3 regions of the Cupriavidus sp. Agwp_2 genome follow, and region 1 is predicted to be linked to each of the others. Evidence: predicted binding sites of a transcription regulator. Region 1 holds the regulator's gene; each other region holds the start of a gene.
What was found. The regulator FNR, encoded in region 1, switches genes on or off when oxygen is low (the NO sensors DNR and NnrR bind a similar motif). The targets are predictions, from matches to a motif close to TTGATNNNNATCAA.
Positions count from the first base shown of each region.

Region 1 (10,162 bases):
TTTCTCGCCAGCGCGCTGGCCACCGTGCGCGGCATCGGCGAGGTCTATTTCGATTCGGTGACGATGTTTGTCGCCTTCCTGCTGCTTGCCCGCTACCTCGAACTGCGCGTGCGCCAGGCATCGCGCAGCGGCGCCGAGATGCTCGCCCGCCAGCTGCCCGCCACCTGCGAGCGCCTTGGCGGAGTAGGGGCCACGGGTGAACGCATCCCGGTGGCACGTTTGCGCCAGGGCGACCTGATCCGGGTGAAGGCGGGCGAGATCGTTCCCGCCGACGGCACCGTCGTCGCCGGCGCCAGCGAACTGGACGAGTCCATGCTGACCGGCGAAAGCCGGCCGGTGCGCCGCAGTGCCGGCGACAGCGTGCTGGCCGGCTGTTTCAATACCGCCAGCCCGCTGGAGCTGCGCGTGTCGCGCGTGGGTGCCGGAACCCGCCTGGCCGAGATCGTCGCGGTGCTCGATCGCGCGCTGGCCGAGAAGCCTCGCCTGGCCACGCTGGCCGACCGCGTCGCCGGCTGGTTCGTGGCGACGCTGCTGGTGCTTGCGGCGCTGACCGGGCTGGTGTGGGGGCTGTGGATCGATCCATCACGCGCGCTGCTGGTGACGATCGCGGTGCTGGTGGTCAGCTGCCCGTGCGCGCTGTCGCTGGCCACCCCGGCCGCGCTGGCCGCCGCGGGCGCCGCGCTGTCGCGGCGCGGCGTGCTGCTGACGCGCGGCCACGCACTCGAGACCCTGGCGCGCGTGACCGACGTGGTGCTGGACAAGACCGGCACGCTGACAGAAGGGCGTTTTGCCGTGGCCGCGGTGCGGCCGCAGGCCGACCTGAGCGCATCGCAATGCCTCGCACTGGCCGCGGCGATGGAACGCGGCGGCGAGCACCCCATCGCACGCGCGCTGCTCGCGGCGGCGCCTGACGGCGGGGGCCATGCGGGGACGGTCACCGGGATCCGCAACGTGCCCGGGCAGGGCCTTGAGGCCACGGTCGATGGGCGCCGCCTGCGGCTCGGCCGGCTGGATTTCGCGCGCGGCCTCGTTGCCCGCGACACCCCCGTGCTGGAGCCGGCGGTTGCGGACCCGACCCATCCCGGTGCCACGGTCGTGTGGCTGGCAGCACGGGACGGCGTGCTCGCGAGCTTCATGCTGGCCGATGTCGAGCGCGCGCAGACGTCCGCGCTGCTGGCGCGGCTCGGTGAGCTGGGCGTGCGCTACCACCTCGTCTCCGGCGACAACGCCGCGGCCGTGCACTGGTGGGCAAAGCACTTCGGCATCGCCCACGTCGCCGGCGAGGTCACTCCCGAAGGCAAGCGCGACTACGTCGCGCGGCTGCAGCAGGGCGGGGCGGTGGTGCTGGCCGTGGGCGACGGCATCAACGACGCCCCGGTGCTGGCGCAGGCGCAGGTCTCGATCGCGATCGGCAGCGGCGCGCCGCTGGCCCAGGCCGGCGCGGACGCCGTGCTCACGCACGGCGGCATCGACGAGATCGCGACCGCGCTGGCGGTGTCGCGCAAGGCGCGGCGCGTGGTGCGGCAGAACCTGGGCTGGTCCTTCCTCTACAACGTTGTGGCAATCCCGCTGGCGGCGACCGGGCTGGTGACGGCGTGGATGGCCGGCATCGGCATGTCGCTGTCGTCGCTGCTGGTGGTGGCCAATGCCTGGCGTTTGCTGAGCGCCGGCCGCAAGTCAGCCTAGGAGCTTCATGGAAACGCTTTACCTGCTTGTGCCGATGAGCCTGGTGCTGGTCGTCGTGATTGCGGCCGCGCTGTGGTGGGCGCTGCATGCGGGACAGTACGACGACCTTGACCGGCCCGCGGAATCGATCCTGCTGGACAACGACAAGCCTTGATGCACGCATGTCCTGGCACGCCGTGGGCTTCGGACCGGCGCCGCGCCACGAGGTTCATTGCCGGTCTTGAGCGACTTGATAAAGATCAACGCACCGAAGCTGGGGTTTTTCTAAAGTCACAACGTCAGTAGGTTTTTTCTCTTCTCTAAGCTTTGGGGGTCTGAATGGATGTCACTGCCGCGTCTTCACGCGTCGACACCTTCAATTACGGCGTCGTAAGACAGTTCGCTGTCATGACGGTAGTCTGGGGGATCGTCGGCATGGCCGTCGGCGTGCTGCTGGCAGCACAGCTGATCTGGCCTGAACTTAATTTCAACACGCCCTGGCTGTCGTTCGGCCGCCTGCGGCCGCTGCATACCAATGCGGTGATCTTCGCCTTCGGCGGCAGCGCGCTGTTCGCGACCTCGTACTACGTGGTCCAGCGGACCTGCCAGGCTCGCCTGTTCTGCGGCCCGCTGGCTGCGTTCACGTTCTGGGGCTGGCAACTGGTCATCGTCGCCGCGGCCATCACGCTGCCGCTGGGCATCACCTCGTCGAAGGAATACGCCGAGCTCGAGTGGCCGATCGACCTGTTGATCACCGCGGTCTGGGTGGCCTACGCGGTCGTGTTCTTCGGCACCATCGTCAAGCGCAAGACGCGGCATATCTACGTCGCCAACTGGTTCTTCGGTGCCTACATCCTGACCATCGCGCTGCTGCACATCGTCAACAATATCGAGATGCCGGTGTCGCTGTGGAAGTCCTACTCGGCCTATGCCGGCGTGCAGGATGCGATGATCCAGTGGTGGTACGGCCATAACGCGGTGGGCTTCTTCCTGACCACCAGCTTCCTGGGGATGATGTACTACTTCATTCCCAAGCAGGCCGAGCGTCCGATCTATTCCTACCGCCTGTCCATCGTTCACTTCTGGGCGCTCAACTTCACCTACATGTGGGCCGGCCCGCACCACCTGCAGTACACCGCGCTGCCGGACTGGGCGCAGTCGCTCGGCATGGTGTTCTCGCTGATCCTGCTGGCGCCTTCGTGGGGTGGGATGATCAACGGCATCATGACCCTGTCGGGCGCCTGGCACAAGCTGCGCACCGATCCGATCCTGAAGTTCCTGGTGGTGGCGCTGTCGTTCTACGGCATGGCCACGTTCGAAGGCTCGATGATGTCGATCAAGACCGTCAACGCGCTGTCGCACTACACCGACTGGACCATTGGCCACGTGCACTCCGGCGCGCTGGGCTGGGTCGCGATGATCTCCATCGGTTCCCTCTATTACCTGATCCCGCGACTGTTCGGCGAGAAGCAGATGTACAGCGTGCGCCTGATCGAATGGCACTTCTGGATCGCGACCATCGGCGTGGTGCTGTATATCGCCTCGATGTGGATCGCCGGCGTGATGGAAGGTCTGATGTGGCGCGCCACGCAACCCGACGGCACGCTGACCTATGCCTTCGTCGAGGCGGTCAAGGCCAAGTATCCGTTCTACCTGATCCGTCTGCTGGGTGGCATCTGCTTCCTGTCCGGCATGCTGCTGATGGCCTACAACGTCGCCAAGACCATCGTCGGCAAGCGTGCCGTGGATGCGCCGATCCCGGCCAGCATCCCTGCCTCCGCACACTGATCATTCCAGGATAGAAAGATGTCGGAAAAACAAAGATTCTTTTCCCACGAAACGCTGGAGAAGAACATCGGCTGGCTGATCATCTGCACGATCCTCGTGGTCAGCATCGCGGGTCTGGTGCAGATCGTGCCGCTGTTCTTCCAGCACTCCACCACCAAGCCGGATCCGGGTATCACGCCGTATTCGCCGCTGCGGCTGATGGGCCGCGATGTCTACATCCGTGAAGGCTGCGTCGGCTGCCACTCGCAGCAGGTGCGTACGCTGCAGGCCGAAACCGAGCGCTACGGCCACTTCTCGACCGCGGGCGAGTCGGTCTACGACCACCCGTTCCTGTGGGGCTCGAAGCGTACCGGCCCCGACCTGGCGCGCGTCGGCGGCCGCTATTCGGACGACTGGCAGCGTATCCACTTGCGCAATCCGCGCGACGTGGTGCCCGAGTCGGTGATGCCTTCCTACCCGTGGCTGGAGAAGGCTGCATTGCCGACCAACGATATCCAGGCTCGCATGCGGGCACTGGTAAGGCTTGGGGTGCCATACACCGACGCCGATATCGCCAAGGCGCCGGACGAACTCAAGGGCAAGACCGAGGAAGATGCGCTGGTGGCTTATCTCCAGGCGCTGGGCACCAACCGCCGCAACGTGCGCGTGGACACTGCTGCAACGGCTACGCCGGCGGCACCCGCCGCGGAAGCGGCCGCACCGGCCAAGGAGTAAGCCATGGCAGCCATGATCACCGCAATTGCGACCGTCGTGTCGATGGTCGTCTTCCTCGGGATTTGCTGGTGGGCCTGGTCGGCCGGCCGGCAGAACGCCAATCGGGAATCCGCCATGCTGCCGTTCGCGCTGCCTGACGAAACCACGACAACATCGAGCCGGAACACCTAGCCATGAGCGATTTCTTTTCCGATTACTGGAGTTACTACATTGCCGCGATTGCGCTCGTGGGCATCGTCTGGTGTGTCTGGCTGCTGTTCTCGCAACGCAAGATCACCAAGACCGCCAACGCTGGCGGCGACACCGGCCACGTTTGGGACGGCGACCTGCGCGAACTGAATAACCCGCTGCCGCGATGGTGGATGTGGATGTTCCTGCTGACCTGCATCTTCGGGCTGGTCTACCTGGTGTTGTATCCGGGCCTGGGTTCCTACGCCGGCGTGCTGAAGTTCTCGACGCAAGACGAACTGGCGGCGCACCGTGCCGCGCAGGAGAAGATGCAGAACGAGATCTACGCCAAGTACCTGAAGATGGACGTCAAGCAGGTGGCGGGCGATCCGCAGGCGCGCGAGATCGGCCAGCGTCTTTTCCTTAACTACTGCGCGCAATGTCATGGTTCGGATGCGCGCGGCAGCCGCGGGTTCCCCAACCTGACCGACGGTGACTGGCTGTATGGCGGCGAACCCGAAACCATCCAGCAGACAATTTCCAAGGGCCGGAATGGTGTGATGCCGCCGTTCGCATCCACCATCGACGGCAAGCTGGCTGGCGACGTGGCACAGTATGTCCGCGCGCTGTCGGGACTTTCATCGGACCCCATCCGCGCCTCGCGTGGCGAGAGCACCTTCAAGTCGACCTGCGCGGCTTGCCACGGTGCCGGCGGCAAGGGCAACCAGGCATTGGGTGCGCCGAACCTCTCCGACAACGTGTGGCTGTATGGCAGTTCGGAAGCCAGCATCGTCGATGCCATCCTGAAGGGGCATAACAACCATATGCCGGCACATGAAGAGATCCTGACGCCAGAGCGGATCCGCATGCTGACGGCTTATGTCTGGGGCCTGTCCAATACCGGCGGGGGTGCCGGCCAATGACAGGCGACTCATCTGCGCGGGCGCGGGCCGCCCGCAGGAGAAACCATCCATGAACGCACCCGGGACCGAAGAAGTGGCCCGGGCGGCCGACCCCCAGCGGTCGGCCGCTGCGCCTGCCGAGACCTCGGATGAAACACTGTACGAGGTCCGCCGCAAGATCTATCCGCGCTCGGTCACGGGCGCATTCTCCAGTTGGCGCGTCTGGCTGGTCCTCTTCACCCAGCTGATTTACTACGGCACGCCCTGGCTCCAGTGGAACGGACGCCAGGCCGTGCTGTTCGACCTTGGCGAACGCAAGTTCTATATCTTCGGGCTGGTGCTGTGGCCGCAGGATGTCATCTACCTCGCCGTGCTGCTGGTCATTTCGGCGCTGGCGCTGTTCTTGTTCACGGCAATTGCCGGGCGGCTGTTTTGCGGCTATGCCTGTCCACAGACGGTCTATACCGAGATATTCATGTGGATCGAGCGGCGGATCGAGGGCGACCGGATCGCGCGCATCCGCCTGGATGGCGATCCCTGGAGCCTGCGCAAGCTGCGCCTCAAGGCCACCAAGCACTTCCTGTGGGTACTGATCGCCCTGTGGACTGGGTTCACCTTCATCGGCTACTTCGCGCCGATTCGTGAACTTGGCGGCGAGCTGGCGAGTTTGTCGCTGGGCCCGTGGCAGACGTTCTGGATGCTGTTCTACGCGTTTGCCACCTGGGGCAACGCGGGCTTCATGCGCGAGCAGGTATGCAAGTACATGTGCCCGTACGCGCGTTTCCAGAGCGTGATGGTCGACCGCGACACCTATGTCGTTACCTACGACATCGGCCGGGGCGAGCCGCGTGGCAGCCGTTCGCGCAAGACCGATCATCGCCAGGCGGGCCTGGGCGATTGCGTCAACTGCAGCATTTGCGTCCAGGTGTGCCCGACCGGCATCGACATCCGCGACGGCCTGCAGTATGAATGCATCGGCTGCGGTGCCTGCATCGACGCCTGCAACCAGGTCATGGACAAGATGTCCTATCCGCGCGGCCTGATCCGGTACACGTCGGAAAATGCCATGCGCAAGGCGCTGTCGGCGGCAGCGTCGCGCAAGCGCTTGATGCGCCCGCGTGTCATCATCTATTCGGTGGTGTGGGTTGCGCTGCTTGCGGGCTTCGTCGCTTCGATCGCGCTGCGCACGCCGCTGAAGGTGGACATCATCCGCGACCGCGGCGCGTTGGGCCGGGAAGTCGAGGGCCGCTGGATCGAGAACGTCTATCGCCTGCAGCTGATCAACACGACTGAAGGGCCGATGCACATCAGCGTGCGAGCCGACAGCGACGAGTTGAAAAACCTGACGGTCGAATACGACAAGCAGGCCGAGTCGCTGGCGCCGACGTCGAACCGGCTGTTGCCGATCCGCATACGCGTGCCGATCGAATACGCCGCGCAAGGCACGCACAAGATCAGCGTGACGGTGACCAGCGAAGCAACTGAGCGGGGCAGCGCCGAGATCCGGCAAACCACCAGCTTTATCGTGCCGCGCGACCTGTGACGCCAGGCGCTCGGTGCAGAACTTAAGGGGGCATGATGAATCAGCAAGGCAATCCGTGGTGGAAAGAGCCGTGGCCGTGGCTGTTGATGAGCGGCCCGCTGGTCGCGATGGTGGCGTGCGGCGTCACCATCTGGCTTGCGTCGTCGCATCCTGACATGCCGGTGCAGGGCGCGGCGCGTCATGGACTGGTGGTCGAGAAGGCGGAGGCAGTGCGGCCTCAGCCGAGCGCAGCGAGGCAGCCATGAGGTTGCGCTGGCTGATGTGGGTCTTGTGGCCGGGGTTCCTGATGGCGGGCTTCGCCACCGCGACGGTGTTCTCGGTCGTGGATCCCGGCGACCTGAAGTTCTTCGGGCATCCGATCGAGGCGTCGCGCGAATCGATCTATACGATGAGCTTCCTGCTGGCGTGGATATTCTGCGCGCTGTCCAGCGGGCTGACGCTGTACACGATGCCGACGCGACTTAGCGATACCGACGAGCTGGAGTGAAGGGGGATGCTTGCGCCGCCCTGTGCGGCGCAAGCGCAATGCGGTGTGGTGTGGTGTGGTGTGGGAAAGGGTCAGCAGCTGCGGCTGTAGAGCTGCTTGATGCCGGCGAGATCCACCAGCTTCACGTGGCGCTGGCGAATCTGAATCAGGCCGGCTTCAGCGAAGCGCGAGAACAGGCGGCTGACGGTTTCCAGTTTCAGGCCCAGGTAGCTGCCGATTTCCTCGCGGCTCATGCGCATCACGAATTCGGTCGACGAGTACCCGCGTGCCGAAAGGCGCTCCGACAGGTTGATCAGGAACGCGGCCAGGCGCTCTTCGGCGCGCATCGAGCCGAGTGTCACCAGCATCAGCTGGTCGTGCGTGATTTCCTTGCCCATCAGCCGCAGGAACTGGTGCTGCAGCGAAGGCAGGTCTGCGGACAGGGTCTGGAGGTCACCAAGGCGGACTACGCAGACTTCGGTATCTTCCAGCGCGGTCGCGTCAGAGGCATGCTGCATTTCCCCCAGGCCGTCGAGTCCGACGATCTCGCCTGGCAGATGGAAACCGGTAATCTGTGAACGGCCGTCTTCGGTCGTGACGTGCGTCTTGAGCGTGCCGAAGCGAACGGCATAAACCGCGGTGAGGGGATCGCCCATGCGATACAAGGTCTCACCCTTATGGACCCGGATGCGTTCCTGCACCAGCGTGTCCATCTTGGTAAGGTCTTGCTGGGACATGCCAACCGGAAGGCACAGTTGCCCCATCGCGCATGTGGAGCAACGGGGCGACATTTCGGTGATTGGAATGGAGGTAAGCAATTGGAACCTGCAAGATTGGATGCGAGGGCGCGATCAGGACATTTTACCGTGCGATGTGATGCGGCAGGGAGCCAGATTTGACATTTGGTGTGCTAATTAGCGTTTTTATGCTGGCATTGCTGGGCGGCGTGCACTGTGCAGCAATGTGTGGCGGCATCGCGCTGGCAGTCGAACAACCACGTGGCAGCGTTGCGGCCATGACCTTCGTGCGCAGCCGTGCTGCCTGGGTCGGCGAGTTGCTGGCAATGCACCTGGGCAGGATTTCGACCTACATGATGCTAGGCGCGCTACTGGGCGCGATCGGCGCCGGCGCGTGGAAGCAGGATTACCTGCCGTTGCAGCGCTGGCTGTTCGGTGCCGGCAGCGCGATGCTGCTGTGGTCGGGCTGGCGCCTGCTGCGCGGCAATGCCTTTACCGTGGCATGGCTGGAGCGGCTGGCGGCGCGGGCTGGCAGTGGCGTGGCGCGGCAGTTGGGCCGGCTAGGCGGCAACATGCCCGCGTTCGTGCGTGCGCATGGGGGCCTTGCCAGGCGCTACGGGGTTGGACTGGCCTGGGGGCTGGTGCCGTGCGGCATGGTCTATGGTGCGCTGACGCTTGCGCTGCTCGCCGGCAATGCCGGTTCCGGCGCACTGGTGATGGGCGTGTTCGGCGTCGGCACGCTGCCCAACCTGATGGTGCTGTCGGGGCTGTCCGGCTACCTGCGCAGCCTGTCGCGGCAGCGCGCGGTGCGGGTGGGCGCGGGCGTGGCGGTCATGGCGTTCGGGGCCCTTGGCCTGGCGCGCGCGGTGTTGCTGCCACATTCGCTGGCAGAGCAGGGTTTCTGCCTGGTCTTTTGAGGCGCATGGGGCGCGCGGCGCAGCGAATGATGGTTGCGGGCAAGGGCGGGAATGCCATACAATCGCCAACATTGCGGTATCGCGCGGTGTTTTGTAAGCAACGGCGAGCAGCGCCAAGCGGCCTTCCTACCAGAAGGCACGCCCACGGCGGCGGGAAGCGTTGGTGGTTCGATGCCCGGCCCGGCCCGCGGTCCATCCGGTTCAAAAGATCAAAGCCCGGCTGGCACTGCGGTGTTGGAGATGCCGGCCTTGCTCCCGATACCCGTTTTTCTTGCGTCCGAGGCGTTCAGTTCGCCGACAGCAGCGTCCGGTTTTCGGATGTGCCACGCAAGAGGTTCGCTGACCGGCCCATGGCGGCATGCGAACGATCTCCTGCCGGAGTGACCCGGCAACTCGATGCAAAGAATGGAAGTGCACGGCTTGGATGCAGCAGGTATCCGGGTGAGCTGCGCAATGAGATGGCGATGGCATTGGCGTCGCTGTATCCAAAATCTCCGGTGCCCCGGATCCGTCCGGGAGCAGGTGCAAAGACAGGCTGCACACCATCAACATGAATACCCAAGAGGCGAAGATCGTCCTCGAGACGGCGCTGATCTGCGCGCAGGAACCTTTGCGCGTCAATGATCTGCGACGGCTGTTCGCCGACGATGTCGGCGCGGACACCGTCCGCGTGCTGCTGGAGGAGTTGCGCCAGGACTGGCGCCCGCGCGGCGTGGAGCTAGTGTCGCTGGCCAGCGGCTGGCGCTTCCAGAGCCGCCCCGAAATGCGCGAATACCTCGACCGCCTGAATCCTGAAAAGCCGCCGAAATATTCGCGCGCCGTGATGGAGACGCTGGCGATCATCGCTTATCGCCAGCCGGTGACGCGCGGCGATATCGAGGAAATCCGCGGCGTGACGGTTAGTACGGAAGTCATTAAGAAGCTGGAAGACCGTAGCTGGATCGAGGTGATCGGCCACCGCGACGTGCCGGGCCGGCCGGCCCTGTATGCCACCACCAAGGCCTTCCTGGACGACCTCGGGCTGCGCACGCTGGACGAGTTGCCGCCGCTTGAAGATGCCCAGGCGCAGGCGCAGGCAACGCTGCTGGATCAGCAGGCCATCGATTTCGAGGCGCTGGCGGCAGGCAAGCCCGGTAGCGCCGATGAAGAGGCGTTTGCCGAGCCGGCGGGGGGCGAAGCATCCGCCGCCGGCGAGCCCGAAGTCACGGACGCCGGCCAGGCATCCACAAACGGCGAAATCGCCAACGGATTCGACCTGCAGC
Region 1 covers NZ_CP088083.1:2,249,411-2,259,572, reverse strand. Annotated here, with positions in the region: gene LPA45_RS10625 (heavy metal translocating P-type ATPase) at 1-1,686, shown strand, start outside; gene ccoS (cbb3-type cytochrome oxidase assembly protein CcoS) at 1,694-1,840, shown strand; gene ccoN (cytochrome-c oxidase, cbb3-type subunit I) at 2,005-3,453, shown strand; gene ccoO (cytochrome-c oxidase, cbb3-type subunit II) at 3,472-4,167, shown strand; gene LPA45_RS10605 (CcoQ/FixQ family Cbb3-type cytochrome c oxidase assembly chaperone) at 4,171-4,338, shown strand; gene ccoP (cytochrome-c oxidase, cbb3-type subunit III) at 4,341-5,258, shown strand; gene ccoG (cytochrome c oxidase accessory protein CcoG) at 5,308-6,780, shown strand; gene LPA45_RS10590 (FixH family protein) at 6,816-7,025, shown strand; gene LPA45_RS10585 (hypothetical protein) at 7,022-7,267, shown strand; gene fnr (fumarate/nitrate reduction transcriptional regulator Fnr) at 7,339-8,064, opposite strand; gene LPA45_RS10575 (sulfite exporter TauE/SafE family protein) at 8,142-8,900, shown strand; gene scpB (SMC-Scp complex subunit ScpB) at 9,451-10,162, shown strand, end outside.

Region 2 (10,162 bases), 1.6 Mb from region 1:
GGCCGCCCCACCAGCGCTCGAATTCCAGGAAGCGCGGGCCTTCGGTATCGGCCCTGGCGTAGACGTCGTAGAGCTTTGACCACAGCGTGTTGGCGGGATTGAGCTTCTCGAAGTTCTGCACCAGCCAGGCGCCGTCGAAGCGCCCGTTGCCCATGTCGGCGGTCAGCGACGCGAGCCACGAGCCGCCCAGCAGCCCGCCGCTGTAGCGCATCGGATTGCGCCCGCGCACGCCTGACCAATACGCCAGCGGCGCGCCGGCGACCAGCAGCGGCCCGCAGCGCTCGGGCGCCACCGCAGCCAGGATCATCAGGGCCCAGCCGGCCTGGCAGTTGCCGACGATAAAGGGCTTGCCCGGCGCGTCGGGGTGGCGCTCGCTGACGAGCCGCAGGAAATGCGCCTCGGCGCGCGCGACCGATTCAATGGTCTGCCCAGGGCACGGCTCCTGGTAGAAGGTGATGAAGTAGCAAGGGTGGCCGGTGCGCAGCGCGATGCCGATCTCGCTGTCAGCCTTGAAACCGCCGATGCCCGGGCCGTGGCCCGCACGCGGGTCGATCACCACGAAGGCGCGCTTGGTTGGGTCGGTGGGACTGGCGGCAGGCGGGATGATGCGCAGCAGCGCGTAGTTGACGGGCTCGGACAGTTCACGTCCGTCGGCCAGCAGTTCGTGCTCGAACACCAGCACCGCAGGCATGCCTTCGCGCTCATGTTCGGAGGACTCGTTGCCGCGCTGGCGCAGGATATCCAGCAACAGCACCGAGCGTTGCCAGGCATCGGCGAAGTACTCCAGAGCCGGCTGCCCCAGGTAGGGGTTGGCGCCGTCGGCGGACGGGCGCGTGGAGGGGCCGGTGCCGCGCTGAGACGGACCGGCGGGTATGCGAGCGGTCATTCCACTTCCCCTGTTGGCGCCTGTTCGCGCCTGTTGCGGGTGTGCACGCTGGTGGCGCAGGCCGGAGTGGCGCATGTTGCACTGCAACTAAAATAAAGCCTAGCAGCCGACGTGGCGCGGTGCAAGGCACCGGCGGTGAGGTCTCGGTATAAGCCGGCCGAGATCCAGTCGATGCTCTATGGCGAATCCGGGCTGAAGCCGCGTGCCGGTGCTGGTGCTGCCGACCGATGAAGAAGGGATGATCGCGCTGAGTACCGCCCGCATCCTGCGCGAATGCGGGCGGCTTTAATGCTTCAGGGCTTCAGGGCATTCGGACTTTGAGCGAGGCGGCGCGTCAGTCTTCCAGGTAGTGCGCGCGCAGCTGCGCGACGTCGACGGCAAGCGCGTCGCCCAGGTAGTTGTCGACGCTGCCCCAACCCTGCTCGATCGCCTGCAGCGAGGCATCCAGATAGCTGGCGCGGACTTCGAGCAGCGGCATCATGGCCTCGGCGCTCACGCCCAGCTGCGCCATGCGCGCCAGCGCGGTCTCGTTGAAGCGGGCATTGCGCTGGTTCGATTCCAGGTAGTTGGCGAGGATATCGTCCTGCGCCACGCCCAGCGCCGACAGCAGCAACAGCGAGGCAAAACCGGTGCGGTCCTTGCCCGCGGTGCAGTGGAACAGCAGCGTCTTGCCCTGCTGCGCGGTCTGCATGAAGCCGGCGAAGGCGTCGCGGTAGCGCACCGGGAAATCGCGGTAGACGTCAAGCATGAAGCCGTCGATCTGCGCCGGCGTGCTGGTGCGCAGGCGCGGCATCAGCACGTCCATCGCCATGCTGCCATCGAGCACCGGCACCGCCACCCAGTTGAAGCGCGCGCCGAAGGCGGCTTCGTCCGGCGACTTCTCGCCGGACGAACGGAAGTCGACCACCGTGTCGAGATCGAGCGCATGCAGCCGGTCCAGGTCGGCCGTGCTGGCCAGCGCCGGGTTGCCGCTGCGGTACAGCCGGCCGTTGCGCACGCGCCGTCCGGCGGCGCCGCGCAGCCCGCCAAGGTCGCGCGCATTGCTGATGGTGTCGAATGCCAGTGCGGCGTTGCCGTTCATGCTCTCCACTGCCGCCGGTCCTGGCGACACGATTGCCTGGGCCTGCGGAAACGCCCATCGGAACCACTTGTTCATTGTTGCTCCCTGAATGTTCTTGTCGATGCGGGCGTCGCACCTGGCAGCGTCAGCGGCCGCGATAGGCCGGCACATACCAGCGCAGGTGGCTGCCGGCGATATAGCGCCGGTCCAGCCGCGCCACCAGCTTCCACACCGCCAGTGCGCCGGCGTCGATATCGACCCAGGCCCACGGGCGCTTCGGGTCGCCGGCCTCGACCAGCTCGACCGAGCGGATGCTGGCGTATTGTGCCAATGCCTTGCGCAGCGCCGCTGCGCTGAGTCCTGCCTTCAGCCCGCGTACTAAAACCTTCATCATCGGCTCCAATTATTTCAGATCACACCGGCGCATGCATCACCCGGCTGGCCGGGCGCGGCGGCGCGTGCGCCCTCATCGCCACGCCACGCCCGCCACGCCTTGTAGCGCCGGCCTTTATAGATGGGATAGCGAAGCCGCCGCAAAAATCCGTCGCTCGAAACTAAACTTGATCTGAATCATTGTCGGCGCAATGAAGCGAGTCGGAGCCTCGACATCGCCCACCGCCGGCCCGGACAATTCCTATCATGTCGAACGCGGCGGCCAGGCCAGAAGCCGGGCCGCTAGAGCAAGCCCGACGCGGATGCAGCCTCGCGACCGACAATGCCCCGCCGGCAAAGTTGCCGGCCTGCCGCACCGATCGCCAGCACGCCGCGTCGAGGTATCCGACGAGGATCATCAACACAAGGATGACGGCGATGCCCGATACCTCTCACGCTTCACCTGCCTCCCCGGCTCCCCCCACGGCGCCCGCGACCGCGGCAACCGCCAGCGCCGCCGCGCCCAGGATGGCGCTGCACTGGGGCCTGTTCCTCGCCGTCGCCGTGCTGCTTGGCGTACTCGCGATCCCGCAGCCGGAAGGACTGACCATAGCCGGCCAGCGCATGCTGGCCATCCTCGCCTTCGCCATCGTGGTGTGGATCACCGAGGCGGTCTCGTACGAGGCCAGCGCGATCATGATCACCTCGCTGATGGCCGGGCTGATCGGCTTTGCGCCGACGGTCAGCGACCCCAGCGTGCAGTACGGCACCTCCCGGGCGCTGGGCATGGCGCTGGCCGGCTTCTCCAACACGGCGCTCGCGCTGGTGGCCGCCGCGCTGTTCATCTCCGCGGCGATGACCGTGACCGGGCTGGACCGGCGCATCGCGCTGGTGACGCTGTCGGCCATCGGCACCAGCACGCGCCGCATCCTGATCGGCACGGTCGCCGTCACCATCGCGCTGAGCCTGGTGGTGCCGAGCGCCACCGCGCGCAGCGCGTGCGTGGTGCCGATCATGATGGGCGTGATCGCCGCGTTCGGTGTCGACAAGAAGTCGAATATCGCCGCCGGCATCATGATCACGGTGGCGCAGGCCACCAGCATCTGGAACGTCGGCATCCAGACCGCCGCCGCGCAGAACCTGCTGACCGTGGGCTTCATGGACAAGCTGCTCGGTGAGCGGATCACCTGGCTGCAGTGGCTGATCGCCGGCGCGCCGTGGGCCATCGTCATGTCGGTGGTGCTGTACTTCCTGGTGCGCTGGCTGCTGCCGCCCGAGACCGAAGCCATCCCCGGCGGCAAGGAAGCGGTGCAGCGCGAGCTGTCCGAACTGGGCCCGATGACCGGCCCGCAGAAGCGCCTGGCCGCGGTGTCGATCGGCCTGCTGCTGTTCTGGGCCACCGAGGGCAAGCTGCACAGCTTCGATACCGCCACGGTGACCTTTGTCGGCCTGGTGATCCTGATGCTGCCGCGCATCGGCGTGATGGACTGGAAGACCATGCAGCAGCGCACGCCGTGGGGCACGCTGATCGTGTTCGGCGTCGGCATCAGCTTGGGCACCGCGTTGTTGTCGACCAAGGCCGGCCAGTGGCTGGGCGAATTCGTGGTCACGCACTCGGGCCTGGCCACGCAGGGTGCGGTGATGGTGTTCGCCATCCTGGCGGCGTTCCTGATCCTGATCCACCTGGGCTTTGCCAGCGCCACCGCGCTCACCGCGGCGCTGCTGCCGATCCTGATCTCGGTACTGCAGACCCTGCCCGGCGACATCAACCGCGTCGGCATCACCATGCTGCTGGGCTTTACCGTCAGCTTCGGCTTTATCCTGCCGATCAACGCGCCGCAGAACATGGTGTGCCTGGGCACCGATACCTTCAACGGCCGCCAGTTCGCGCGCATCGGCATCCCGGTCACCATCATCGGCTACGGCCTGATGCTGCTGTTCGCGGCGACTTACTGGCGCTGGCTGGGCTGGGTATAAGACAGCCGTTAAGGAGGCCATGATGAAAATCTCCCTGGATTCCGCCCGCCGTTTTGCCCGCGACCTGCTGGTGGCACAGTCGGTACCCGAGGACATCGCCGACGACGTCGCCGAGCACCTGGTCGAAGCCGACCGCTGCGGCTACGCCAGCCACGGCATCTCGATCCTGCCCAACTACCGCAAGGCGATCGAGACCAACAACGTCAACCGCGAAGGCCGCGCCACCTGCGCGCTGGACCGGGGCTCGCTGATGGTGTTCGACGGCCACCGCGGCTTCGGCCAGCACGTGGGCAAGACCGTGATGCAGGCCGCCATCGAGCGCGTGCGCGAGCACGGCCATTGCATCGTCACGCTGCGCCATTCGCACCACCTGGGCCGCATGGGGCACTACGGCGAGCTGGTGGCGGCGGCGGGTTTCGTGCTGCTGAGCTTCACCAACGTGACCAACCGGCCGCCGGTAGTGGCACCGTATGGCGGCCGCGTCGCGCGCCTGACCACCAACCCGCTGTGTTTCGCCGGCCCCATGCCGAACGGCCGCCCGCCCATCGTGGTCGACATGGCCACCAGCGCGATCGCCATCAACAAGGCGCGCGTGCTGGCCGAGAAAGGCGAGGCCGCGCCCGAGAACAGCATCATCGACGCCGAAGGCAACCCCACCACCGACGCCTCGACCATGTTCGGCGAAGAACCCGGCGCGCTGCTGCCGTTCGGCCTGCACAAGGGCTATGCGCTCGGCGTGGTGGCGGAACTGCTGGCGGGGGTGCTGTCGGGCGGCGGCACCATCCAGCCGGAAAACCCGCGCGGCGGCGTGGCCACCAACAACCTGTTCGCGGTGCTGGTCAATCCCGAGCTGGACCTCGGCCTGAGCTGGGAAAGCGCCGAGGTGGAGGCGTTCGTCAAATACCTGCACGACACCCCGACGGCGCCCGGCTTCGACCGCGTGCAGTATCCCGGCGAGTTCGAAGCGGCCAACCGCGAGCGTGCCGCGGATGCCCTCGACATCAACCCCGCGATCTGGCGCAACCTGGAGCAGCTGGCGCAGGCAGTAGGCGTACCGGTGCCGCAGGGCTGACCGCCGCGGCGCCACCAGCCATGGGCGAGCGGGACAGCAGGGACTCGCACCCCGCCGCCCGCGGCTGGCACAATACGCGGCATGAAAAGTCTCTGGTCCGCCTTTGTCAGGCTGCTGGTGCTCGCCGTGATCGGCGGCGCGCTGCTTGCCACCGTTGCCATCCTCGCCGTCCAGCGGCAACTGCCGTCGCTCGACGCGCTGACGGATTTCCGCCGCACCGCTGACTACGTCCCGCTGTCGCGCTATCCGCGCGACCTGATCGACGCCGTGGTGGCGATCGAGGACGAGCGCTTCTACGTGCATGACGGCATCGACTACGTCGGCGTGATCCGCGCCGGCGTCGCCAACCTGTCGGACGACCTGTCGCAGGGCGCGTCGACCATCACCATGCAGGTGGCGCGCAATTTCTACCTGTCGCGCGACAAGACCTATACGCGCAAGCTGTATGAGGTGCTGCTGTCGTACCGGATCGAAGACGCACTGGGCAAGGACGAGATCCTTGAGCTGTACATGAACAAGATCTACCTGGGCCAGGGCGCGTATGGCTTCGCCGATGCGGCGCAGACTTACTTCGGCAGGCCGCTGGCGCAGCTGTCGCTGGCCGAGAGCGCGATGCTCGCCGGCCTGCCCAAGGCCCCCTCGGCGAACAACCCCGTCGCCAATCCCCGCCGCGCCCGGCAGCGGCAAGTCTATATCCTGCGCCGCATGCTGGAGCTGGGCAGGATTTCGCATCCCGAGTATGACGGGGCGCTGCTGGAGCCTTTGCGGCTGAAGTGATGCGGAAGTGATGCGGTATTGATGCGGAAGTGAGGGCCCGGAAACGCGCGGCGTGGGAACGATTCCCTTCCGGGCGGGTACCAACCTTGACGGGCCATGTTATCCGCGATCCCACCCGGTGGTGGGTAGCGCACCTTGCATGGCTGTTCCGGGACGCTAGCCTGACAAGGAGGGCTGACATGGATGCCAAGGCAACACTTACCCCAGCCATGGAACTTGCGCAACGCAATCCCGTGCATTTCCCCAACGAAAGTGCCGAGTACCGCAAGGCGCGCAATACGCTGCTGGCGGAAGAGATCGAACTGCGACGGCACATCGAACGCGTCGCCGCGCAACGCCGCAGGCTGCCGCCCGGCGGCGAAGTCACCAAACGCTACACCTTCCAGGGCGAACACGGACCCATGACGCTGGAAGCGCTGTTCGGGGACAAGGACACCCTCGTTATCTACAGCTATATGTTCGGGCCGCAGCGCGAACGGCCTTGCCCGATGTGCACTTCGCTGATGGGTTCGTGGGACCACAAGGTGCCGGATATCGAGCAACGCGTGGCGCTGGCCATGATCGCCCGCTCACCGGTCGAACGCCTGCTGCAGGCGAAGCAGGAACGGGGCTGGACGAAGCTGAAGGTCTATGCGGACCTCGACGGCGCATTCACGCGCGACTATGTCAGCCCGGAAGACGGCGACGTGCCAGGCTACTCGGTCTTCACGCGGCGCGACGGCAAGATCCGGCACTTCTGGAGCGGCGAAATGTATGCCCTCACGGCCGACCCCGGACAGGATCCGCGCGGCGCGCCGGACCTGGACCCGCTCTGGACGCTGCTGGATACCACGCCGGAAGGCCGCGGCGGCGACTGGTATCCGCAGCTGGAGTATGGAAAGCGGTAGCGGCGAAGATCAGCGCGGCGTTCGTGCGGAACTTATTCCAGCACGCTCCGGTGCCGCGCCAGCGCCTCCTGCACGATCGCATCCAGCCCGACGCCGGATTCGCCGTCGACGTGCCCCAGCAAAGCCCTGCGCATGCGCGGCTCCCAGAAGCGCTTGATATGCCCGGCGATATCGGAAACCGCCTCCTCGCGATCAGGCATCGCCTCGAAGAAGCAGCCGATCTGGTTGGCCATGGTGATCAGGTTCTCGACGTTCATACGAGGCTCGCTTCGTGTTGCAGGTCGTGTTGCAGGCCGTGTTGCAGCCGTTGGGGATGGACGTAGACCACGTGCGCGCCGGCGCGCACGAACCCGGCCAGCGTCATATTGGTCTGCTCGGCCAGCCGCACCGCCAGCGCCGTCGGCGCCGACACTGCCGCCAGCACGCCGGCCCCGATGGCGGCGGTCTTCAGCACCATTTCATAACTCGCCCGGCTGGTCACCAGCACGGCGCCCGTGGAGATGTCCTCCCCGCTGCGCGCCAGCGCGCCGGCCAGCTTGTCGAGCGCATTGTGGCGCCCCACGTCTTCACGCACGAGTGAGACATGGCCATCGGCACGCAGCCACGCGGCGGCGTGTGTAGCGCCGGTGTGGCGCTGCAGTGCCTGCCGCAACTGGAGTTGCACAAACGCGGCCTGGATCAGGTCGGTATGGAAACTGGCCTCGCTGCGCACCGGTGCCGGCGTGCGCATCACCTGTTCCAGCGACTCGGTCCCACACAGCCCGCAGCCGGTGCGCCCCGCCAGCGAGCGGCGCCGGTCCTTCAGCAGCATGAATGCTTCGGAAGCGATTTCCAGCCGCACCGCGATGCCGTGCTCGCGCATGTCGATCTCGATGTCATAGACATCGCGCGCCGTCGACACGATGCCCTCGCTCAGGCTGAAGCCCAGCGCGAAGTCCTCCAGGTCGGCCGGCGTGGCCAGCATCACCGCGTGCGAGATGCCGTTGTATTCCAGCGCGACCGGCACTTCTTCGGCGATCTCGTCGGGACTGAGCGAGATCTCGCCCTGCCGCCAGCGGCTGACGGCGAAGGTGCTGTGGGTAGGCATCTCGTCCAGCGCCGACGGCTCGGCCTGCGGTGACTGCATGCAGCGCATCATGATGTGGCCCTCCGCTCAGTTCGCGGCCTGCGCCGCGGTTTGTGTCGGATCCGCGCTGGCGGCTTCCAGCAACTGCAGCTGTTGCGTGTTGAAGTCCTGGTACTGCTGCTGCCACGCCGACGGCTGCGCCACCGGCATCACCTGCACCGCGGTGACCTTGTATTCCGGGCAGTTGGTGGCCCAGTCCGAGTTGTCGGTGGTGATCACGTTGGCGCCGGATTCCGGGAAGTGGAAGGTGGTGTAGACCACGCCCGGCTGCATGCGCTCGCTGACGATCGCGCGCAGCACCGTATCCCCTGCCCGGCTCTGCACCCCGACCCAGTCGCCGTCCTTGATGCCGCGTTCTTCCGCATCGTGCGGATGGATTTCCAGGCGGTCCTCCGCGTGCCAGTAGACGTTGTCGGTGCGCCGCGTCTGCGCGCCCACGTTGTACTGCGACAGGATGCGCCCGGTGGTCAGGATCAGCGGGAAGGCGCGCGTGATCTTCTCGGTGGTCGGCACGTACTTGGTGATGATGAACTTGCCCTTGCCGCGCACGAAGGCGTCGATATGCATGGTCGGCGTGCCTTCCGGCGCGTCGGCGTTGCACGGCCACTGGATGCTGCCCAGCTCGTCCAGCCGCTTGTAGCTGACGCCGGAGAACGTCGGCGTCAGGCGCGCGATCTCGTCCATGATCTGCGACGGATGCGTGTAGTCCATCGGGTAGCCGAGTGCATTGGCCAGCAGGATGGTGGTTTCCCAGTCGGCGTAGCCGGCCTTGGGCGGCATCACCTTGCGCACGCGCGAGATGCGGCGCTCGGCGTTGGTGAAGGTGCCGTCCTTCTCCAGGAACGACGAACCCGGCAGGAACACGTGCGCGTACTTGGCGGTCTCGTTCAGGAAGATGTCCTGCACCACGATGCATTCCATCGACGACAGCGCCTCGGACACGTGCTGCGTGTTCGGGTCGGACTGGACGATGTCCTCGCCCTGGCAGTACAGGCCCTTGAAGCTGCCCGCCAGCGCGGCTTCGAACATGTTGGGAATGCGCAGGCCCGGCTCCGGGCTGATCTCGACATTCCACGCGGATTCGAACAGGCCGCGCACGGTCGAGTCCGACACGTGGCGGTAGCCCGGCAGCTCATGCGGGAAGGAGCCGATGTCGCACGAGCCCTGCACGTTGTTCTGCCCGCGCAGCGGGTTCACGCCCACGCCTTCGCGGCCGATGTTGCCGGTGGCCATGGCCAGGTTGGCGATGCCCATCACGGTGGTCGAACCCTGCGCATGCTCGGTCACGCCCAGGCCGTAGTAGATCGCGGCGTTGCCGCCGGTGGCGTACAGGCGCGCGGCGCCGCGCAGCTGGTCGGCGGGGATGCCGGTGACCGATTCCATCGCCTCGGGCGAGTTCTCCGGCAGCGCGACAAAGTCACGCCATTGGCCGAAGGCACGATCCTCGCAGCGCTCGGCGATAAAGGCTTCGTTGAGCAGGCCTTCGGTGACGATCACGTGGGCCAGCGACGTCACCAGCGCCACGTTGGTGCCCGGACGCAGTTGCAGGTGGTAGTCGGCGCGGATGTGCGGCGAATCGACCAGGTCGATACGGCGCGGGTCGACCACGATCAGCTTGGCGCCGGCGCGCAGTCGCTTCTTCATGCGCGAGGCAAACACCGGGTGGCCGTCGGTCGGGTTGGCGCCGATCACCATGATCACGTCGGCCTTCTCCACCGACTTGAAGGTCTGCGTGCCGGCCGATTCGCCCAGCGTCTGCTTCAGGCCATAGCCCGTGGGCGAGTGGCACACGCGGGCGCAGGTGTCGACGTTGTTGTTGCCGAAGGCGGCGCGCACCAGCTTCTGGACCAGGTACCCTTCTTCGTTGGTGCAGCGCGACGACACGATGCCGCCGATCGAATCCTTGCCGTGCTTGCCCTGGATGCGCTTGAACTCCGATGCGGCGTAGCCGATCGCCTCTTCCCATGACACTTCGCGCCATGGGTCGGTGATCTTCGCGCGGATC
Region 2 covers NZ_CP088083.1:650,211-660,372, reverse strand. Annotated here, with positions in the region: gene LPA45_RS03075 (DUF3141 domain-containing protein) at 1-886, opposite strand, end outside; gene LPA45_RS03070 (tyrosine-protein phosphatase) at 1,221-1,967, opposite strand; gene LPA45_RS03065 (RNA-binding protein) at 2,092-2,337, opposite strand; gene LPA45_RS03060 (DASS family sodium-coupled anion symporter) at 2,757-4,295, shown strand; gene LPA45_RS03055 (Ldh family oxidoreductase) at 4,318-5,367, shown strand; gene LPA45_RS03050 (transglycosylase domain-containing protein) at 5,449-6,144, shown strand; gene LPA45_RS03045 (DUF899 family protein) at 6,324-7,031, shown strand; gene LPA45_RS03040 (formate dehydrogenase subunit delta) at 7,064-7,288, opposite strand; gene fdhD (formate dehydrogenase accessory sulfurtransferase FdhD) at 7,285-8,169, opposite strand; gene fdhF (formate dehydrogenase subunit alpha) at 8,185-10,162, opposite strand, start outside.
Region 2: LPA45_RS03060 (DASS family sodium-coupled anion symporter) is a predicted target of FNR. The motif match lies at 2,507-2,520, and genes of this name have one in related genera.

Region 3 (10,162 bases), 430 kb from region 1:
ATCGAGCGCTTCGAGGCGGCCCTGGAGCTGCTGCACGGCTACTACGGCGACCCGCTCACCGTGATCGACCATGCGCTGGCGGAAGATCCCGGCTTCGTGATGGGGCATGCGCTGCGCGCCGGGATGATGATCACCGCCGGCGACGGCACCGTAGCGCCGCTGCTGCGGGAAAGCGTCGAAGCCGGCGAGGCGCTGTCCGCCGGCGCGAACGAGCGCGAACGCCGGCATATCGCCGCGGCGCGCGCGTGGCTGGATGGCCACTTCACATGCTCGATCCAGCTCTACGGCGACATCGTGATCGACTATCCGCGCGACAGCCTGGCGCTGCAGGTTGCCCATATCGGCGACTTCCTGCTTGGGCAGTCCACCCTGCTGCGTGACCGCATCGCCCAGGTGCTGCCCCACTGGAATACCCGCGTGCCGGGCTTCGGCTATGTGCTGGGCATGCATGCCTTCGGCCTGGAGGAAACGCACCGGTACGAGCAGGCCGAGGAGCGCGGCCGCTTCGCGCTGGAGCTGAACCCGCGCGATCCCTGGGCGATCCATGCGGTGGCCCACGTGATGGAAATGCAAGGCCGCCAGGACGAAGGCATCGACTGGCTGAGCGGGCGTGCCGGCGACTGGTCGCAGGACAACATGATGGCCGTGCACAACTGGTGGCACCTGGCCCTGTTCCACCTGGAGCTCGGCCATGCCAGGCAGGTGCTGGACATCTACGACGCGCATATCCGCGAAAACCAGTCTTCAGTCGCGCTGGAACTGATCGATGCCTGCGCCATGCTGTGGCGTCTGCACTTGCGCGGCATCGACGTGGGCTCGCGCTGGAATGAACTGGCCGACACCTGGCAGGCCCGCGATGCGCAAGGGTACTACGCTTTCAACGACACCCATGCGGCGATGGCCTTCCTGTGCGCGGGGCGCGATGACGCACTCACCGCCCTGCTCGCCGGCATGCGCGCCGCTGCAGCCGGAGGCGGCTGCAACGCCATGATGACGCGCGAGGTCGGCCTGCCGGTGACCGAGGCCCTGGTCGCCTTCTCCCGGGGCAACTATGGCCGTGCTATCGGGTTGCTGATGCCGGTACGCCAGATCGCGCATCGCTTCGGCGGCAGCCATGCCCAGCGAGACCTGATCAACCTGACCCTGATCGAGGCGGCGCTGCGCGGTGAACACGCCAACCTGGCCTGCGCGCTGGCGGCCGAGCGCATGGAGCTCAAGCCGATGAACCCGAGCCTCAGCAAGCTGGTGCAACGCGCGTCCGCGCTACAGCGCGAGGCGACGGACGGCCGGCAGGACGCGGCAGCGGCGAAGGCGGCATAGGGGCTGTCACCTGTGGCGGGCGGGCGCCAGATGCCCGCTTTCCATGACCACGCGCCGCCTCGCTAAGGTATGCTTTCGCCTTCGAAACGGTCTTCTCAGAGGAAGAAATGCGGCGCGTCGTATTCAATCAGAAGGGCGGTGTTGGCAAGTCAACAATTGTATGCAATCTTGCGGCAATCAGCGCCAGCGAAGGCTTGCGCACTTTGGTCGTCGACCTGGATGCGCAAGGCAACTCGACCCAATACCTGATGGGCGCGCGCGCCAGCGAGGCGAGTCCGAGCGCGGCAAACTTCTTCGAAGCGTCCCTGACCTACAGCTTCAAGCCGGTGGACCTGACGTCGTATATCCATTCGACGCCCTTCGAGAACCTCGACGTGATGCCAGCGCATGCCGACCTTGACGCCCTGCATGGCAAGCTTGAGTCCCGCTACAAGATCTACAAGCTGCGCGACGCCCTGCTCGAACTGGAGTCGGTCTACGACGCCATTTACATCGACACACCGCCAGCCCTGAATTTCTATACGCGCTCTGCACTGATTGCCGTGGAGCGCTGCCTGATCCCGTTCGACTGCGATGACTTCTCGCGCCGTGCCCTTTACACGCTGCTCGATAACGTGAAGGAAATCCAGCAAGACCACAACGACGCGCTGCAGGTCGAGGGCATCGTCATCAACCAGTTCCAGCCGCGCGCCAGCTTGCCGATAAAGCTGGTCGAAGAACTGATCAGCGAGGGGCTGCCGGTACTTGCGTCGCGGCTGTCTTCCTCGGTAAAGATCCGGGAATCGCACCAGCACGCTACTCCCATGATTCACCTGGATCCGCGCCATAAGCTCGCGCAGGAATACGTGGCGTTGCACCGGGAGTTGGCTGGCTGAAAACTGCACGTGCGCCCGGGTCAGGCAGCCCCCCTGCTTCGCGGACGCGTACCAGGCGCTGGCGGTGGTGTCAGTACTACCAGAACAGGAAGTGCCGATGCTGCCGTGCCTGGGCTTCGCGAGGCGACCGGGCCTCAGGGCTGAACCGCGCCTCCGGGTCGACAACCCGTGCCCGCAGTGCCATATCGTAGAACGCGCCTACCATCGGCAGGGCGCTGCGCGCGCCCTGCCCCCAGTAGTCGCCGAGCGTCACGCGCCCATCATCAAAGCCCGCCCACGCGCCCGCGACCAGTTGGGGATGCATCAGGATGAACCAGCCATCGGCATTGTCCTGCGTCGTGCCCGTCTTGCCCGCCACGTCGGCGCGAATTCCGAAGCGCGTCCGGATGTCCGCCCCGGTGCCTCGGGCCACGACGTCGCGCATCACATCGACGAGCGTTTGCGCCGCAGCTGAGGGCAGTGCCTGTTCCGGCGATGCGCTCCCAAATTCGGCAAGGACCTTGCCCTCGTGATCCTCGATGCGGGTGACCATGCGCGGCTCGACATAGGCGCCGCGGTTTGCAATCGTGCTGTAAGCCGAGACCATTTCCTTGAGCGTGACCGGGCTCGTGCCGAGCGCTAGCGACGGCACCGGTTCAAGCGCACTCTCGCGCACGCCCATCGCGCGCGCAAGCCGTGCGACTTTTTCGGGGCGTGTCTTTTGCATGAGCTGGGCGGTAACGCGGTTGCGGGAGTACACCAGCGCGTCGCGCAGCGTCATCGGCCGGCCGGTAGGCGGCTCCGCGTCGGTGGGCCGCCACATGGCCTGCCCTTTCAGTGGAATGGCAACGCTGCGGTCTACGATCGTGTCGCCCGGCCGGGCGCCATCTGCGAACGCCGCCCCGTAGACAAACGGCTTGAATGTCGAACCCGGCTGACGCCGGGCCTGCTGCACGTGATCGAACGGTGCGTCCGTGAAATCGCGACTACCGACCCATGCCCTGATATCGCCGTTGCGCGGATCGATCGCGATAAAACCCGCCTGGACCTGCGTCTTGCTTCGGCAGAGGTCACGGACGAAGGTCAGGTTCCGGCCGAGGTTCCTGAGCGCCGTCTGATCCGATTTGCCAGCATCGCGTGCGGCGCGATATTCGGGCGTTTGCCGCATGAACGTCCGGAACAGGTCGTTGCCTGGGTGACAGCCCCGGCGTTCGTTCCATGCCCCGTTCGCGATCCATTGCAGCTGGCTCGCCTGCCAGTTCACCGCCTGCAACGCCATGGCCTGCAGGCGAAAATCTATGGTCGTGCGCACGACAAGCCCGTCGGCGTAGATGTTGTAGCCGTTGCGCTCGGCCCATGCGATCAGCCACTTGCGCAGTTGCACTGAAAAATGCGGCGCGGCGCTTCGCGGCGCGGCCTGCACCTCGAAATTGACCCTGAGGGGCTGTCGGCTCAACCAGATGTAAGCATTGGGCCTGAGCTTCCCGTGCTTGTTCATCTGCCCTAGCACCGTGTTCCGCCGCTGCATGGCGCGCGCCGGATTGAGAACGGGGTTGTAAGTGCTGTTGGCCTTGAGCATGCCGACCAGTGTCGCGCTTTCGAGAATATCGAGCTGATGGGCCGATTTGCCGAAGTAGGTGCGCGCCGCCATTTCCACGCCGTAGGCGTTGTACAGGAACGGCACATTGTTCAGGTACGTCTCAAGGATCTGGTCCTTGCTGTACACGGCTTCGATCTTGAGCGCCGTGATCGCTTCCCTGATCTTGCGTGCCAGGGTCGGGGCGCGGCCGACTTTGTCGGGATACAGGTTGCGCGCGAGCTGCTGCGTGATGGTCGAACCGCCCTGGCGATCGCCGGAGAACGTATGCAGCGCAGCCGCCGCCATGCGCAGCCAGTCGATGCCGTGATGCTCGTAGAAGCGGTGATCCTCGGTTGCGATCAATGCATCCAGCATGTACGGCGAGATCTGCCTGAGCGATACCCACTCGCGATTGACCGGTTTGAATTCGTCGAGCACTCTGCCGTCGACCGACACGATGAGCGCCGGGCGGTCGATGCGAGCTTTCCGAATATCGCTGATGCCAGGTGTAAAAGGCACGAGCGCCAGCACGTACAGCAGGAACAGCACGGGCACCGCGGCGAGGGTCAGGATGACGCCGCGTCGCGTCGGCCGGCGCATGCGTTCCAGCGCGCCCTTGAAGGCGCGCCCTGCCGCCGTGACGCTGGCAACGACCAGCGGTCGGATACGGATGAGCCACCGCGCGCAATACTCTCGAAACAACAATACAGGGCGGCGAATCACGGTGGCGGGACGTTTGGCGGAAAGAGCGGGATCGTACCAAAGCGCGGGAACGCGTCTGGTGCCAAACGTGGATGCGCGGCACCGCGCTAACAATCGATTACATCTGTTTCATTTGGACAGAGTCATTCGTGGCAGGCTGAGCATGGGTCTTGGGCTTTCCCACGAAAACTTGTCGGACAAAGACCGATAGCACTACAAACAGGCAGCGACTAGATTGACCCGCTCGATCTGGCATCTTCATGGGAGGCGAAAACATGCAGGACATTCTTATTCTGACCGTCGGAGGTCTGTTGCTCGCTGCCCTCCTCTTCCCCGGTCACAAAAGCCGGCGAAGCAAGTAATCGATGCAGTCTGGCGACGAGAATCGACGGAGACCCTGGTTCGGCTGACAGCCCTGCCTGACGACCGCCCGGGTTCGCGTCGGTCTGCCATTGAATGGGGTTGCGGCAGGTGGAATCGAACCACCGGCCTCGGGGAGAATAAGACCCGCGCGCTTCCACTGCGCTATGCCGCAATGAGAGCAATTGTGCGACTTTCGACATACGGCCACTGTGCGCTTGCGCACTGGCCGATATAAGAAAAAGAGCGATGGCGATCGTGGGCTCCAGCGCTCGTCAGGTACCCAGGGCGGCGCTATTATCAAATGCAATAACCTGACTCTTGACGCGTTCGGCCCGTCCTTCGCGTCTTTCTGCATCGGAGGGGAAACGTGCCAAACGTAATGTCCGACGGTGTTTCCATCCACTACGAGGTGAAGGGCCAGGGTTCGCCTGTGCTCTTGCTGGCGGGGCTGGCGGGAGTGGGTACATCGTGGGGGCCACAGATCGAGCTGTTCGCCGCGCATCACCAGGTAATCGTGCCCGACCACCGCGGAACCGGCGCGTCCGGGCATACCGCCCGCGATATGACGATTACACAACACGCACGGGACATGGCGCGGGTTGTCGAGGCGGTAGGATGCGGGCCGGTCCACGCGGTCGGTTCCTCAACGGGGGGCGCCATCGCGCAATGGCTGGCGATCCGTCACCGCGAGCTGCTGCGCAGCGCGACCATCGTCTCTTCCATTGCACGCGCGGATGCGTTCTACCGTCGCCAGTTCGAGATGCGGCGACGGATGCTGACCGATTCCGGGATGCGCGCATCCACCGAGGCCAACGCACTGTTCCTTTTCGATGCGAGATTCATGCGCGAACACCCGGAGCAGGTGCAGGCGTGGGTGAACGCGACAGCGGCCGGCACATTTGAACCGGAGATCGGCTTCGCCCGGATCGACATGATCGTGTCGCACGACGCCTTCGACGCTCTTCCGTCGATCACGACGCCGACCCTGGTGATGGTCGGCGAGCGCGATTTCTGCGCCCCGCCCTACTTCTCCGCGGAGATTGCCGAGCGGATTCCGGGAGCCGAGCTTGCCACCCTGGACGGTGGTCACTTCATCTTCCTGGAAAAGCCCGATCTCGTGAACGCCACGATTGAGGCCTTTATCGCCAGGCACGAACAGTGAGCACGGCCTTCCGCTGTTGGTAGCACGCGGGTCAGGACATGCGCCTCTTTGATCTGGATCAGACCCACGTCGCGAGGGAAGACTATTGTTACTGAAATGTTGCAGTTCCGATGAATTTGGACGCAGCGGTTTCCGTAACCAGTTTTCCCTGGAGGGCGCCATGGCCAACCAGCTTGCCGTCTGGCATTCCGACCATATCCATTTCGCCGCACTGCTTGACCTGCTGGAAGAACAGGTGAACGCCTTTTACCGGGAGGAGCCGCCAGACTACGGCCTGATGGGCACGATCATCGATTACCTGCGCAACTATGGCGATCGCGTTCACCACCCTCGCGAGGATGTGGCATACGCCCTGCTCGTTGAGCGATCCCCGGACATGCAAATTGTGGTCAGTCGGCTCCTGCAAGAGCATCGTGTCATTGCCGCGGTGGGCGAGGAGCTGCTCAGCCGGCTGCATGAAGCTGAAAGCGACGTCATCACGTCGCGGACGGCGCTCGAAGCCGCCGCCGCCATGTACCTTGCCTACTATCGCAACCATCTCTCCACTGAGGAAAAACAGGTCATGCCGCGTGCCGCGCAGCGACTGACCGAAAGGGATTGGACCGAAGTCGCGGAGACCGTTCCGGATGGCGCCGATCCCCTGTTTGGAGACAGGGTACAAGCGCGTTTCGCGGCGTTGCGCAAACAGATCGAAGCTGCCTGACAGGGCTACACCTCTTTGGTGTCGAAGACCAGAAGATCCACGCCTGCCTGTGCAAAATTCGCCAGGTCGGCCGCGGCCGCGGCGCCCTCTGGCGAAGCGAGAGCCTGCTGCATTGCCTCCAGGGAATCGAAGGTAAGCAACGCTACCAGATGGAAAGGTGATTGCCCGGCTGGCGTCTCCACCGGACTGCTGCTTACCTCGTAAGCCTGCAAGCCGGGCATCTTCCTGGCAATCGGAATGTGCTTCGAGAAGTAGTGCGCGTCGAACGCCGCCTTGTCGGCGGGCATCTTGTACAGTGCGACAAGCTTTGCCATGTTGATCTTCCGGTTGGGCAAGCCTGGGGCGGATCGAAATGGCGCGCCAAGGCACGCGGCGCACTTGCGATCTGCCCTGCTTGCGTACAGCGGCTATTTCACGTGCAGGATGACGGTCCCCTCGGCAATCGTCGGCGCGCTGGCACCGGTACCGGTCGCGTTCTCGGCAATCCATTCCCTGGCTTTCTTGACGCTCTCATCCACGCCCGCTTTGTCATTGCAGGTCGTCACGGAGAATCCGCCATCGGTGGTCCGCACGAGCGTATAGCTCACCAAGCCCTGGACCGAGCGCATCAGGGATTCGACTTCCGGTGTCCGCTTTTCCAGCAGATCAAATAGCGCCCTGGCCCCGCTTCCGGCATAAGTCCTGATAACAGTGTGCATGATTCGTCCCTCCATCGAATGACCCCGGATTTCGCGAAGTCGCGCAAAGAAGGATGTGATGGCACCAGTTTAGGTGCGACCAGAGCTTCCATGAAAGACGGGCGGAAGACTGCTACGGCTGCCACGCGCTTGTCGGACAACGCCTGATAGCGGCGCGGTGACGTGGGCAGACACTGAGGGCACAACCTCCGGAGACGACCATGGCCAGCAAGAACATCCACGTCGTGCCTACCCATAACGGTTGGGCCGTTGAAGCGGAAGGTGGCGCCGGCAGGCAGCAGCGATTCACTTCCATGGATCACGCGATTGCCACCGGCAGGGAAAAGGCCAGGCGTGCAAAGGTGGAACTGCTTGTCCACGGCCGTGACCGCCAGATCGTGGAGCGAAGCTCGTTTGGCGATCCGGGCGACGTCGCGGGCTGATTTGGCCAGTCCCTCCGCGGGCCCGCCGCGGATTGCGAATGATTCTCGCGTGCACTATGCTCAAGACTCCCTCGAAACGGAGACTCCCATGCTGAAGCTTGGTGCGCTGATGGCAATGATCCTGGTGTCCGGTTCAGCACTGGCTAGCGCGAAATGTCCCGCGCACCCCAAGAGCGAATGGATGAAGGAAAGCGATGCCCGCGCCAAAATCGAGGCGCAGGGCTACAACATCAAGAAATTCAAGGTTGACGGAAATTGCTACGAGATCTACGGCACCACCAAGGATGGGAAAAAGGCTGAGATCTATTTCGATACCAAGACACTGGACGTGGTCAAGTCAGAAATCGAGAAGTAACGACACGGGTTTCCGTCGTCCCTGCCCTGCCGTACCATGCAGCCTTCGCGCCGGTCCATTCTGGTCTGGGACCCCATTGTCCGAATGACGCACTGGAGCGTGGCGGCACTGGTGCTGTGGGATCTGTACGAGGATTCCGGCGGGCCGCTGCACCGCAATCTCGGCTATGCCGCCGCGTGCCTGGTGCTGATCCGCGTGGCGTGGGGTGTCGCAGGGTCGGGCGCAGGGAATTTCCGCGCGTGGATGCCCACCCGTCACGGGGTACTGGCCTATCTCAAGGCCGCCGCCGCCGGGCGCCCGCCCCGCTATCTGAGCCACAGTCCGCTTGGCGCCATGATGATGCTGACGCTGTGGATCTTCATCCTCGCACTGGCATTTACCGGTTGGCTATCACGGCTGGACCTGTTCTGGGGGGAAGACGGCCCCAAGGATTTCCACGCCATCCTGGCCTACGTGTTGATGGCGCTGGTCGGCATCCATATCGCCGCTGCATGCTTCATGAGTTGGCTGCACAAAGAGAACCTGATGCTGGCCATGGTCACCGGCAGGAAACCGGCGCACGAGGAAGACAGCCCGCCGACGGACGCTGAATCAGCAACCGCGGCGGGATCACCTGCAATACCCGCCGCCTCCGCGGCAAAGCCCGGTGCCGAAGCGCCACCGCTCCGCCAGCATTGACCCTTCCATTAACCCTTCCCTTGCGCCTTCAGAAGGAGCGCGCCATGGCGACCCTAGCCCTTTCAAGCGGGACAACGATCGGCGAGATTGCGGACCGCATCTATCGCATCTCCACGCCGGTCGAGATCCCTGGCGGTGTCGGCTTCTCGTTTAACCAGTACCTGATCGACGACGAAGACCCGCTGCTGTTTCATACCGGCTTGCGCAGGCTGTTTCCGGTTGTCAGCGAGGCCGTCGAGCGGATCATGCCAATCGATCGTTTGCGCTATGTCGGTTTCTCGCATTTCGAGTCTGACGAATGCGGCGCGCTCAATGCGTTTCTCGCTGCCGCGCCGCGGGCGGAGCCACTGTGTGGCCAGATCGCGGCCATGGTCTCGGTGAGTGACTATGCCGACCGGCCGCCACGCGCGCTGGATGATGGCGAGACAATCTCGCTCGGGCAGCACAGCGTGCGCTGGCTGGACACACCGCATCTGCCGCATGCATGGGAGTGCGGGTTCCTCATGGAGACCACGTCGGCAACGCTGCTCTGTGGGGACTTGTTTACCCAGGGCGGCTCGCATCCCCCGCCGCTGACCGAAGGTGACATCCTCGATCCGAGCGAGGCGTTTCGTCGCAAGATGGACTACTTCTCGCACACCAGGAACGCCCGCGCCATGCTGGAACGCCTCGCTGCCTTGCAGCCGACGACGCTTGCCTGCATGCATGGCAGCGCCTGGCGCGGCGATGGCGCGGCCTTGCTGCGCGCGCTCGCCGACAGCGTCGAACGCGGCTAGCCCTGTCGCGCCTCAACCCTCGGCCGCTCTTTCAGGCGGCTTCCCGACATAACGCCCTCTCGGGCGTATCACTTGCCCAACACCGAGTTGTTCCAGGCTATGCGCCAACAGTCCGATGCTCCGTGCCGTGGCGAACATGCCAAACGCTGCGTCGTCAGGCAGCCCGTAGTGGGTAACCAGGGCCGCCAGGGCAACATCGATATTGGGTTGCAGGCCGGTCAGGCGAGTCGCCTTCTCGATAAAGCGGGCGATGACTTCGGGCGGATCGAACAGGGACAGCAGCGCAGCCGCGCGCGGATCGCCTTCGGGGTAGAGATGATGCCCGAAGCCAGCCAACGGCAAGCCAGCGGACAGGTGGTGGGCGATCACCTGATCTTCGCCCTCTCGGTCCAGTTCATTGAATAGCGCCTTCACGCGGCCCGAGGCGTCGCCATGCAGCGGACCGGACAGTGTGGTCAGGCCGGACAGGAGGCAGGCCGGCAGGGATGCCCCAGTGGACGCGGCAATGCGCGCGGCAAAGGCCGAGCTGGTCAGCTCGTGGTCGACCAGA
Region 3 covers NZ_CP088083.1:1,820,000-1,830,161, reverse strand. Annotated here, with positions in the region: gene LPA45_RS08455 (tetratricopeptide repeat protein) at 1-1,320, shown strand, start outside; gene LPA45_RS08450 (ParA family protein) at 1,428-2,195, shown strand; gene LPA45_RS08445 (penicillin-binding protein 1A) at 2,272-4,473, opposite strand; tRNA gene LPA45_RS08440 (tRNA-OTHER) at 4,918-4,990, opposite strand; gene LPA45_RS08435 (alpha/beta fold hydrolase) at 5,198-5,980, shown strand; gene LPA45_RS08430 (hemerythrin domain-containing protein) at 6,141-6,683, shown strand; gene LPA45_RS08425 (EthD family reductase) at 6,689-6,997, opposite strand; gene LPA45_RS08420 (hypothetical protein) at 7,091-7,381, opposite strand; gene LPA45_RS08415 (DUF2188 domain-containing protein) at 7,582-7,803, shown strand; gene LPA45_RS08410 (PepSY domain-containing protein) at 7,892-8,158, shown strand; gene LPA45_RS08405 (cytochrome b/b6 domain-containing protein) at 8,195-8,836, shown strand; gene LPA45_RS08400 (MBL fold metallo-hydrolase) at 8,881-9,612, shown strand; gene LPA45_RS08395 (citrate/2-methylcitrate synthase) at 9,625-10,162, opposite strand, start outside.
Region 3: LPA45_RS08430 (hemerythrin domain-containing protein) is a predicted target of FNR. The motif match lies at 6,029-6,042, and genes of this name have one in related genera.